2 regions of the Paenibacillus sp. NPDC056579 genome follow, and region 2 is predicted to be linked to the other one. Evidence: riboswitches for the same ligand, from Rfam matches in the RefSeq annotation. Region 2 holds a riboswitch; the other holds the start of a gene.

Region 1 (5,216 bases), on a different contig from region 2:
ATGGTCAATCCCTTGCATCGCCTCGAAGCCCGGCTCGATCTGATCCTCGTACAGCTTGTCCAGCTCCGTCTGGCTCATGCCGTTGTCGGCATAGATCGCTAAGTAATAAGCGGGAATCGAAGCGAAGCCGAACGTCGATACCTTCGGTCTATCCGCCGTCGCGGGAAGCTTCACTTCCTGAACGAGGCTCTCGATGTCCTGCTTCCGCTTATCGGTATCCGCGTTCTGCTTCAATTGAACGATGATCGTTGACATATTATCGCTGGAGGTCGAGGTCAACGTATCGAGATCCTCCAGGTTCGCCACTTTATCTTCGAGCGGCTTGGTGACCTCTTCCATAACATCCCGAGGAGGTCCCGGGTAAGTAGTAGATATAAGAACGACCGGAAACGAAACATCCGGCATATTCTCCACCTTCAATGTGGATGCCGAGTATAAGCCTCCGCCCATCAGCAAGGCGATAATGATGAATACCGCGGCCACATTTTTCATGGAGAAATGGGTCAATCGATCCATTGCTTTCCCTCCTAAATTCAAACGACTTTACTAAAAGTACACGACGAATATGAACGGAGCATGAACACGGCGATACATCCGCGGTAGTAAATTTTGCAAAACAAAATACCCCACAAAGTGAAGCTTTGGCTTCGAAGTCCATCAGACACTTTGCGGGGAGTCCCGATCCAAACTATTTACATGCAAAAAACAGAGCCTCGCCTCGGATCTATTGCCCATCCAACACTAAAGCTCTGTTCACGTCTTGACTCTACTATACCGAATTGAATCCGCTGCCGGCCAGCTGAAAATGTTGCTACTATTACCACCGATATAATCCGCGCCTGCTCTTTCGGGACGACAAAAAAACCACAAGCCGATGGCCTGCGGTTGAATGATTTGAACGATGCTATAGTGCCAGCTTCGGCCTCTGAAACGAAAGCTTGAAGGTCGTTTCCCGGTCCGTGCTTTGAAATGAAATATCGCCGTTGTTTTTGGTCATGATTTGCTTGCAAATGGCTAGTCCCAGGCCGGTTCCGTTCGTTTTGTTCGTGACAAAAGGAGCAAAGAGCGTCTTGGCCAGCTCCGCGGGGATGGCGGGACCGTTATTGCCTATCCATATCCACGTATGATCCTGATCCTCGAAAGCTTTGATCGATATGATCTTTTCGTATTTAACCTCCGACAACGCATCGATCCCGTTATTAAGCAGGTTGTTCAATACTTGCTGAAAGGCGAGCTTTTGTACCCGAAGCGTTATGGAGTCGGGAATGTCCACCTTCAAAACTACATTCTCGTTAATAAGCCTCGGATTCAGCAAAGACAGATTGTATTCCAGTATCTGCTTCAGCGAAGTATCCGCAAGCTCTTCTTCTATAATAGGCCTTTTGGAAAAGCTGAGAAAGCCGGTCACCTGCATATGCATGTTGTTGCATTCCGCTTCTATGAATTCCAGATAAGCATCCGCCTTCTCCATCGGCAATGCTCTAAGGTTCGTACGCAGCAGCTGCAAAAAGCCTTTAATCGAAGTGAGGGGATTGCGGATTTCGTGAGCCATGCTGGCGGCCATCTTCCCGAGCAGCGTAATCCGGTCGTCATGCAGCTGATTAATAGCCATATCCTTTTCCTTCAGGTCGGAGATGGTCCGCTGCCAATAATTCTCGCACAGCAAAACTTCAAAATGATCGACCCGCAAGCAAATTTCACGAAACAGCTTTAAAGTAAGAAAATCGCTCCCGACCTCAATCAGCGACTTTCTCCACAAATGGGAACAGCGAATAATATCTATGATCTCAAGCTCTAATTCCTGATATTTTGCGCACCAATCGGGCACCACTTCCTGCAGCGGATGCTCGGTCATATCGATGTGCAAATCCGTTAAATAATCAAAATACACATCGGCTTTACGGTTCAAGCTGGCTGTATTGTAGTCTGCATGATGCCCTTTCATATATTGAAGCCATCTTTCTATAACCACTGGCTTACAGTCCCGCAATTGCTTTAGCAAAGGCTCTTCAACCATGATGAAAACCCGCCTATATGTAGTAGTGTGATCTATAATAACATATCACAAAGCCGATAGAAGTCCAATGCCAGTTTTTACAGGATTTTATATACATTTTGACTTTAGATTCGGACAACGGATGTTATGCAGAGATGTAGATGTTAAACTCTCCGATCGTTTCGATGGTAAGAGGAATGCTGAATACTTGACCGCCCCATTCATAGGCCGAGTCGTTAACAAGATTCGGCGGGGTAATGTCTACCTCGATGCCCTGCTGGTACAATAGCGTGCTTGCGTTTCCGCTGATCATATTACCCAATTCTCCGACCGCGCTTTGGCACAGCTCATCGAATTGAGTGACGGGATAGCCGCCCATCATCCCGGAAACCATCCGGAAGGCTACCGTCTCGGGAAATCCGAATAAAATATCCTTGTTCATTTGCCCCAAAATGCCAATCTTCAGCCACACATAATCGTCCGCATAGTGAATCGTTCTCATACTAAGTTGACCTACGACCGGTTTGATTTGAATCAAGGTCTCGATAACATGAAGAGACGAGGTTAGGAACGGATTCACGAAATTCGCTTGCACACAATACAACCCCTTTTCAAATAAAATAGGTGAGAAACCTCTACCCAGGCCTTTCAAAAGATGAGCGACCGCGTTCAAAGGTAGGTTTAATCGCCAAATAGAATTTTTCATCCGATGATATTCGGAATCTTATAAATTCTATTGTGGTAAATAAAAAAAACTGCCCGAAATTGGGCAGTCTTGTTGTACAAGAACTGAAATATAGCGCAATTTCGGTAACCCAGCCGCCGTAGGATATTCGATAGTCCCTTAGGCCTGAGGCTTTGCGTCCTTGCTTTTCAGCAAGTTTGCCTTTTCGGTTTGTCGATGGATGTGATGTAACAAAACTAAACACATTGTAGCACATAAGCTGATAAAATAGTACCAGTTCCGTATATTTTTTCTTCCGGACCCGCGACTTTGCTCCTAAATCGGCGCCAGCTCCGACTCTTCCGTGATAGAATTTTGGAACTAAGCATAATTGCTTACTTCACACGAAACAAGGCTGTGAAAAGGGAATGAGCAAGGATACCGAAGAATCTCCTTCCTCATTTTCCTTTTTTTGTATATGATAATGTGGAGGCAAAAGCATTAGGAAGGAGGTTATTATTATGGAAAACAAGCCTGTTGTGAAACAAATCGAAACGATATATATACCGGTTACCAATGCGCTGTCATCCGCTGCATGGTATGAACGGCATCTGGGACTGACCTTTCTTAGACCGCCGTGCGAGGATCAAGCCCAACTAAAGGTCGGATCGAATCAATCCATCTTTCTAATACGGACGGAAGAACGGACCACCTTGAATTACAAATCCATAGACGATCCTGAAATGGCGGCGCTAACCGTAGAAGTCTACGATATCGAAGATTTGCATGCGCGGATGGTAGAGAACGGTGTAAAAACAGACTCGTTTGCGGATAACGGCGGCTGCGGGATCAGCTTTCATGCCTATGACCCGGATGGGAATAAGCTGCATCTATGGGGCGGCTGGCCAACCAAAACCAATGAAAGAGGCTAGATCCATGAATCAAGTTAGGTTAGTTAGCGATCTCCAACGATCCAAGGAATATTACAAAAACCAGCTGGGATGTACTGTGGATAGCTGGGGACATGCGGAACGCAAGGAGCCCCGTCTTGGATTTATTTTATATGAAGCGGAGCATGCAGATGCTGTCCGGCCGAACCGCAAGCCTCGCGTCGCCAACTATCCGAAGCAATGGGAAGGCCCGCTCTGCGGCATCGATTCATATGCTTATACGGACTGGGACCGGATTGATGATCTGCTTGAGCAATTTCGCTCCGACGGAGCTGTGATTCATTACGAAATGAAGCTTGAAGATCAAGGCGATATGCTATGGAAGGAATTTGCGGTTAGCGACCCGGATCAGTACGTCATTGTATTCGGCGCCGGGAAAATGAAGTGATTGATGTCCTGACTGACTATTTAAAGAAGGGAATGGTCTTCATTGGTTCCAATTCAGATTAGTGGCACCGCCGTTGTCCTGTTGGTAAAAAATCTCGAGCAATCGATCCAATTTTACACTTGTCTCGGATTTGCCTACGAGGCCATAGGCGGGAACATCAAGCACCATCACGTCTCGCGGGATAAACTGACTCTCATTCTGCTGCAAGCCCGGCACGAGGACGATGTGAAGCCGCTCAGTTCCATGTACGAGGAGCAGTACTTCGACGTGTTCTGTTATACGAACGCCGTCGACTTGTTGTTTAGCGAATTAGCCGGCAGCCATGTCACCATAGCTAGAGCCCCTCACTATTCCCTGCAGTGGAGCGAATTTACAATCCAGGATTGCAATGGGTATAGCATCGCGTTTGGCGGCGGCATCGTCAATCCCGAGCTTGCACTGGAAGAATTAAGAAGCTAATTAAAGCAAAAAAAAGTAGTTAGGTACACCACATACCCCCTACTTTTTCATGTATAATAAGGGAGATACCAACTAGACGGGAACTTGTAAATACACAAACCTCCTTGGGGTGGTGGGACGCAAGTGAAGAAACGTGCCGTGTTTTTAGGAAGAAAGCAACAGATTGAAGGCGTTTACAGTGTGACCAGTCGAAGCCAATTGGCTGAACTGGCCGATGTGTATCCGGAAGTGGTGAATGAGGACAATGTGGAGGAGCATGCGGCTGCTTTAAAAAAGGTCGAAGTCGCCTTCTCCACTTGGGGAATGCCGACCTTCTCCCAAGAAAACATCCGACGTTATTTGCCGAATTTGAAAGCGCTCTTTTACGCTGCGGGCAGCGTCCAGCGCTTTGCAAGACCGTTTCTGCATTCGGACATTATCGTCGTCAGCGCCTGGGCCGCCAATGCGGTTCCGGTTGCCGAGTTCACGGCCGGCCAAATCGTGCTGGCCAACAAAGGCTTTTTCCAGTCCGCCATGAGGTCCAAGGAAGCCCGTTCCGAAGCGTCGAGGTACGCGCGGTCATTTCCAGGCAACTACAATGCCAAAGTCGGCATCATCGGGGCAGGCATGATCGGCAAAAAGGTGATCGAGCTGCTAAAGCCATACCAGCTGGACCTTATCGTCTTCGATCCCTTCCTGTCCGATGCGGCCGCTGAACAATTGAATGTCCGGAAAACCGGGCTGGTCGAGCTCTTCACGCAATGCCATACGATCTCGAAC
Region 2 (5,216 bases):
TGTTGCCCCTCGAACTGCATCCCATTCAAGCTGTACGGAAGTGCTAGTTGAGTCAAGACGTATGTTAGATGGTACATCCGGCAGAGTCCAAACGGGAACAATTGGAGACCATTGCCCGATCAAATCACCACTATTTGCACGTATTCGGAATGAATGAAGGGTCCCCGATTCCAAATTATCGTAGTTGTATTCGGTTAGGTTACCCAGTGAATGCAACGTCCCGTCTATTTCCAGCTCATAGCCATCCGCATTAAAAATAGGTGTCCATCGGAGTACGATCCCCGTTTCCGTAGGAATTGCGGTAATGACAGGCGTAGCAAACGGGTATAATCGATTTTGAGGGACAACTTCTCTTCTTTGAGAGGTACTCTCCCAATAAAGGGTTGCCTTTGGATTACTATCTGTACTGGAATACTCCATACGAATATTGTGCCGCTTACCAGCTTCCAGATTAATGTTCCCGGATAAACGGCCCTGGTAACGCTCGTCCCAGCGTTCTAATAGCAATTGATCATCAACCCATAGTTTTACAGCTCCTCTTGTATCCACTTCAAATTTATAGTTTTCGCTGTACTGAGGTTCAACTTGGCCAGACCATATGACGGAGAAGTCACGATCGTTAAACCCTTCCACCGGAAAGATCGGCCTGCTGTTCAAATCAATCGTCTCGTCTACCTTCGTATACACATTGCCTTTAAAGCTTCCTTCGCTGTAATACTTAGCCTTTAGACCATGCAATGTATATTTTAATTGGGTCTGTCCATCGTTTCCTGTTTGTATGATTGGCCGCTTATTTGCCGTCATATCTCCTCCCATTGCAAACCATCCGCCTGTCTTGATTTCCAAGTGGTTGTTGACATGAACATTGTTATGTATAAATAAGTCTCCCTTTCGTATGGTAATGGTGGCCGTTTCGTTATTCGATACAAGATCGCCGATCACCATCTCATCCTCGACTTGCATTTGCACTTTGGTATTAATATGAAGTTTATCGGATATCCATAAAGTCTTAGCCTGAACATCAAGTAAACCGTTGTTATAAATTAACGTTCTGGCAAAAAGCTGATCATCTACTTTTAAAATGGAGTTATTATTTAGGTGAAAATTCCCCTCGACCCAAAGACTCCCTCCACTTATAAGGACATTATCCCGTGGAGCATGAATATACACGTTTGCATCCGAATTCGCATTTACGTTTCCTTTTACAATAAGTAGGCCCGTGACATTAATATCTAATTTCCTGTTCATATTAATGCCATTAGCTATAAGCACAACCGGTCGCGAGGAAGAGCCTAACGTTATAGAAGAGTCAAGATTTAGATGCCCTGCCTTGATTATTACGGGATTCTGCGTGCTGTTTTCAATTGCTCTCAAGAGCCCTGCCGAATCGCAATTTGAGCATGGAGTTGCTTTACGTTCGTAATCTGATTGTACTTCTGCTCTCTGCTCTTCCCCAGCTTGCATATACCGCTCAATTTCTTCCTGCAGACCTCTTACTCTGATAAAAGGTGGCGAATTATGCTCGTTGTTCATCTTTCCAGAAAGAATCACTTTATCCCCAGGATTTTTTTTCGCCTCTGGTGGAGGACCAATTGTAGGGTTATCATCAGTAGGAATTGCTGTTGCTTTCAGGATTGTCGATCCGATCTTCTTAATTTCAATAAACTGAATAGCAGTTTGACCTTCTGACGATTCGTCGGATCGGATAGTTATCTTGCCATCTTTCAGATCAATTGGCTTCGTAATTATTAAATGCTCTCCGCCTTTTACAGCAGACTGCTGTAAAAAGGGGATTCCTTCAACAAACAACGTGTTGTTGCTCGAATAAACGGCGTCTCCCACACTTACAGAAACCTCATAACTTCCATTGTCCAGTTTCATTTCCCAATACCCGTTTTGGCGAATGCGCACGTGAGAGTTCAACTCGGACGCTTGATAAGTAGAACGAACAACGGTTGCGTCTGTGTGGGAAATATTCCAACCATATTGGTAGCCATTTTGCAATCCGAATACTTCTCCATAATCAGGAAGGTAGTCCTGGACCATCGGTGTACCTGATGGCTGAAAGTTTATTTTGATCTCATCCGGCTGCTCCGCTAATGCCATAACATTCAATTGACTGATCAACGGAAGCGCGAACTGTAACATCATAAAGAAACATACTACTTTCGTCATGATATTGAAGCTAAATCTCACATCATTTACCCCCATACTTTTACATTTTTCTCCCTAATGTTCTTTTTTGAACGCAAAAAAACCAACACGATCGGGCGGCCCGGCTGCCATCCCTTATCCATGCTGATGCATGACATAAGTCTTAGGCCCGTGGCTTTGCGTCCCTATCTTTCGATAGGTTTGCCTTTTTCTGTTCAGTCGGTTTTAATCTAAAAATGAGACAATGTCTCTACTACTATTATCCAATATTCTACATTTAGTAGAAATGTCCTGCATTATTTTGTAACTTTTTTAAAACTTATGTCGAAAGATGCAGGACAATAGACGTATATAGTAATAATTACTAAGTACATGCATGGGAAACATATTAAAGAGAACTCAAAACCTTTCATAGAATCGGCTGTTAGCAACACGCTGCTGCCGATACATATCGGCAACTGCTTCTTAGTTGTAGTTCAATATTAAAAAGCTGTCCCCAAATTTAAAATAGCTTTCTTCAGCTATTCAGGCACAAAGAGTAATTTAGTCATACCGCTATCTATCCTTTATCACTAATAAAATAGGCAGACGAAAATAGCACTCGTCTGCCTTGATATATTTTCATATGCTAATACGCATAAAATCAAATTCTAAAAAATCTGAAACAAACCGTCTAACGAATTATGAAACAATTCTAATTAATTCTGGAATTTCACATAAAAAAGAAGAGAAAAAAAGAGAGGGGCCTCCCCCTCTCTTTATCTTAACTGCAACGGCTGTAGCCGCAGTTGGTGCAGTTCTTGCATCCCTCGCTGTTAATCAGCGAGGCGCTGCCGCAAGACGGGCACAAGTCGAGCGACGTGGCCGATTGGCGAGTCACTGCGTATTTCGCCGTCGACTCCATGACGACTTCCTGCGTCGCCGTCACGTAAGCGTCCGCTTCGTCGGAGAAGTCGCCGTGCATCTCCAGTGCCTTCGCTACTGCATCGGCAATAGATTCTACGCGATTAGCGCCGAAGCCGATCGCGCCGGAACCGCCGATGCCCTTCAGATGCTTGGTCAGCAGCTGTACCTTGTTGCCATGATCTCCGTAGCGAAGGAACAGCGAGATGACGCGTCCGAGCGCTTCCGACATGGCGAATACGTCGGAGCCGGCTTTGCCGACATTCAAAAAGATTTCGCTAGGCGTGCCATTCATATCATTGATCGTGATGTAAGCCATGCCAAACGGTGTGTTGAATTTATAGGTAGCACCGCGCAATATTTGCGGACGGCGTTTGTATTCCTTATCCAATACCGCTCCCGGTTTGATTTCGGAAGAAGCTGCAACCGTTGCTGCTGTAGTAGCTACCGCAAGACTCTCCTGCTTCGTGCTATCCTCTTTACTCGATTCCGCCTTCACAGCTTCACCTTTAGTCTGTGCATCGGCCTTATCTTCTTTCTTGTCCGTGGACAGCACTTGTACGTCGCGGCTGCCGTCGCGATAGATCGTAACACCTTTACAGCCCAGGTCGAACGCAAGCTCATACAAATTTTTCGTTTCCTCTACGGTGAAATCAGCAGGGCAGTTCGCTGTCTTGGAGATGGAGCTGTCCACCCACTTCTGAATAGCGGCTTGGGCGCGAATATGATCCTCGGCCGACAAATCCATCGCCGTTATGAAATATTCCGGCAGCTCCTCGCCCGGGTGAGCATCCTTCCATTGCTGAGCTATTGGAACATACTGCTTATCGAAGCCAAGACGGCTTTGACGGTAATATTCAAAAGCAAAGTAAGGCTCGATACCGGTAGACGTGCCAACCATCGTACCCGTGCTGCCCGTAGGCGCTTGGGTAATAACCGTGACGTTGCGCATTCCTTTCTTTTGGATCGCTGAGCCCACTTCCGGATATACGCTGGTCATGTTCTTCATGAAGCCGCTCTGCAAAAATTTGTCCGCTTCGAACTTCTGGAAGCTTCCTTTCTCCGATGCGATCTCGGCAGAAGCAAGATAAGCTTCTTTGGCCATGAAGCCGTAGATCTGATCAAGGAACACAAGGGACTCCGGGCTGCCGTAACGAATTTCCAGCTTAATCATAAGCTCGGCAAGTCCCATCGTTCCGAGGCCTACGCGGCGCTCACCCTGCTGGTTGATCCGGTTTTCTTCGAAATGGTAAGGCGTCTTATCGATAACGTTGTCCAGAAAACGAGTCGAATAACGAACCACTTTGCCCAGCTCATCCCAATCCACGTCATGCTTCTCGGCATCATAGAACTTGGACAAGTTAATCGCGGACAAATTACATACGCCCCAAGCCGGCAATCCCTGCTCGCCGCACGGATTCGTGCAAATGATCGGATTGAAGTACCAGCTGTTGGACATCTGGTTGTAATACTCCATAAAGACGACGCCCGGCTCGGCTGACTTCCATGCCGATTCAATGATGGTATGCCACACCTCGCGAGCTTTTACGGTACGGTATACATTCACGTTCTTGCCAAGCTTCTTCCACTTGTCCAAATCTCCGTCCCAGAGCTCGTCATATTCCGCATCCGTCGTATCGGGATAGACGAGATCCCAGTCCAAATCTTCCTTCACGGCTTTCATAAAACCATTGCTGACACATACGGACAAGTTGGCATTCGTAATTTGTCCCATCGTCTGCTTAACGGTGATGAAATCGACAACATCGGGATGCCAGTCGTTCATCATCAGCATCAAAGCGCCGCGCCGGCTTCCTCCCTGCTCGATCAAGCCGGTCGTATAGCTGAACAGTCCGCCCCACGATACGGCGCCGCTTGAAGATCCGTTGACTCCTTTGACGACTGCGCGTCTAGGACGCAAGGAAGACAAGTTGATGCCAACTCCTCCGCCTCTCGCCATAATCTCCGTCATTTCGGACAGCGTGCTCATAATTCCGCCGCGGCTGTCGTGAGGAGACGGGATAACGTAGCAGTTGAACAGCGTCAGCTCGTCGCTTGCATCGGCTCCTGCGGCAATACGCCCGCCGGGAACCAGCTTCCAGTCATCAAGTATATATCTGAATTTATCCGTCCATTCTTGTACTTTCTCCGGGGTTGCT

What was found. A riboswitch is a leader RNA that binds a small molecule or an ion and turns the genes downstream of it on or off. The one in region 2 is predicted to bind cyclic di-GMP.
Region 1: it holds a riboswitch for cyclic di-GMP, as region 2 does, so the genes downstream of both, ACFQ88_RS16985 (chemotaxis protein CheX) here and ACFQ88_RS10710 (fibronectin type III domain-containing protein) in region 2, are expected to answer to the same signal.

The regions. Positions count from the first base shown of each region.
Region 1 covers NZ_JBHTVD010000003.1:983,543-988,758, forward strand. The annotation lists gene ACFQ88_RS16975 (efflux RND transporter permease subunit) at 1-516, opposite strand, end outside; gene ACFQ88_RS16980 (sensor histidine kinase) at 905-1,945, opposite strand; gene ACFQ88_RS16985 (chemotaxis protein CheX) at 2,142-2,591, opposite strand; cyclic di-GMP riboswitch class I at 2,803-2,893, opposite strand; gene ACFQ88_RS16990 (VOC family protein) at 3,182-3,592, shown strand; gene ACFQ88_RS16995 (VOC family protein) at 3,597-3,998, shown strand; gene ACFQ88_RS17000 (bleomycin resistance protein) at 4,041-4,457, shown strand; gene ACFQ88_RS17005 (hydroxyacid dehydrogenase) at 4,581-5,216, shown strand, end outside.
Region 2 covers NZ_JBHTVD010000002.1:692,614-697,829, reverse strand. The annotation lists gene ACFQ88_RS10710 (fibronectin type III domain-containing protein) at 1-2,211, opposite strand, end outside; cyclic di-GMP riboswitch class I at 2,267-2,370, opposite strand; gene ACFQ88_RS10705 (adenosylcobalamin-dependent ribonucleoside-diphosphate reductase) at 2,918-5,216, opposite strand, start outside.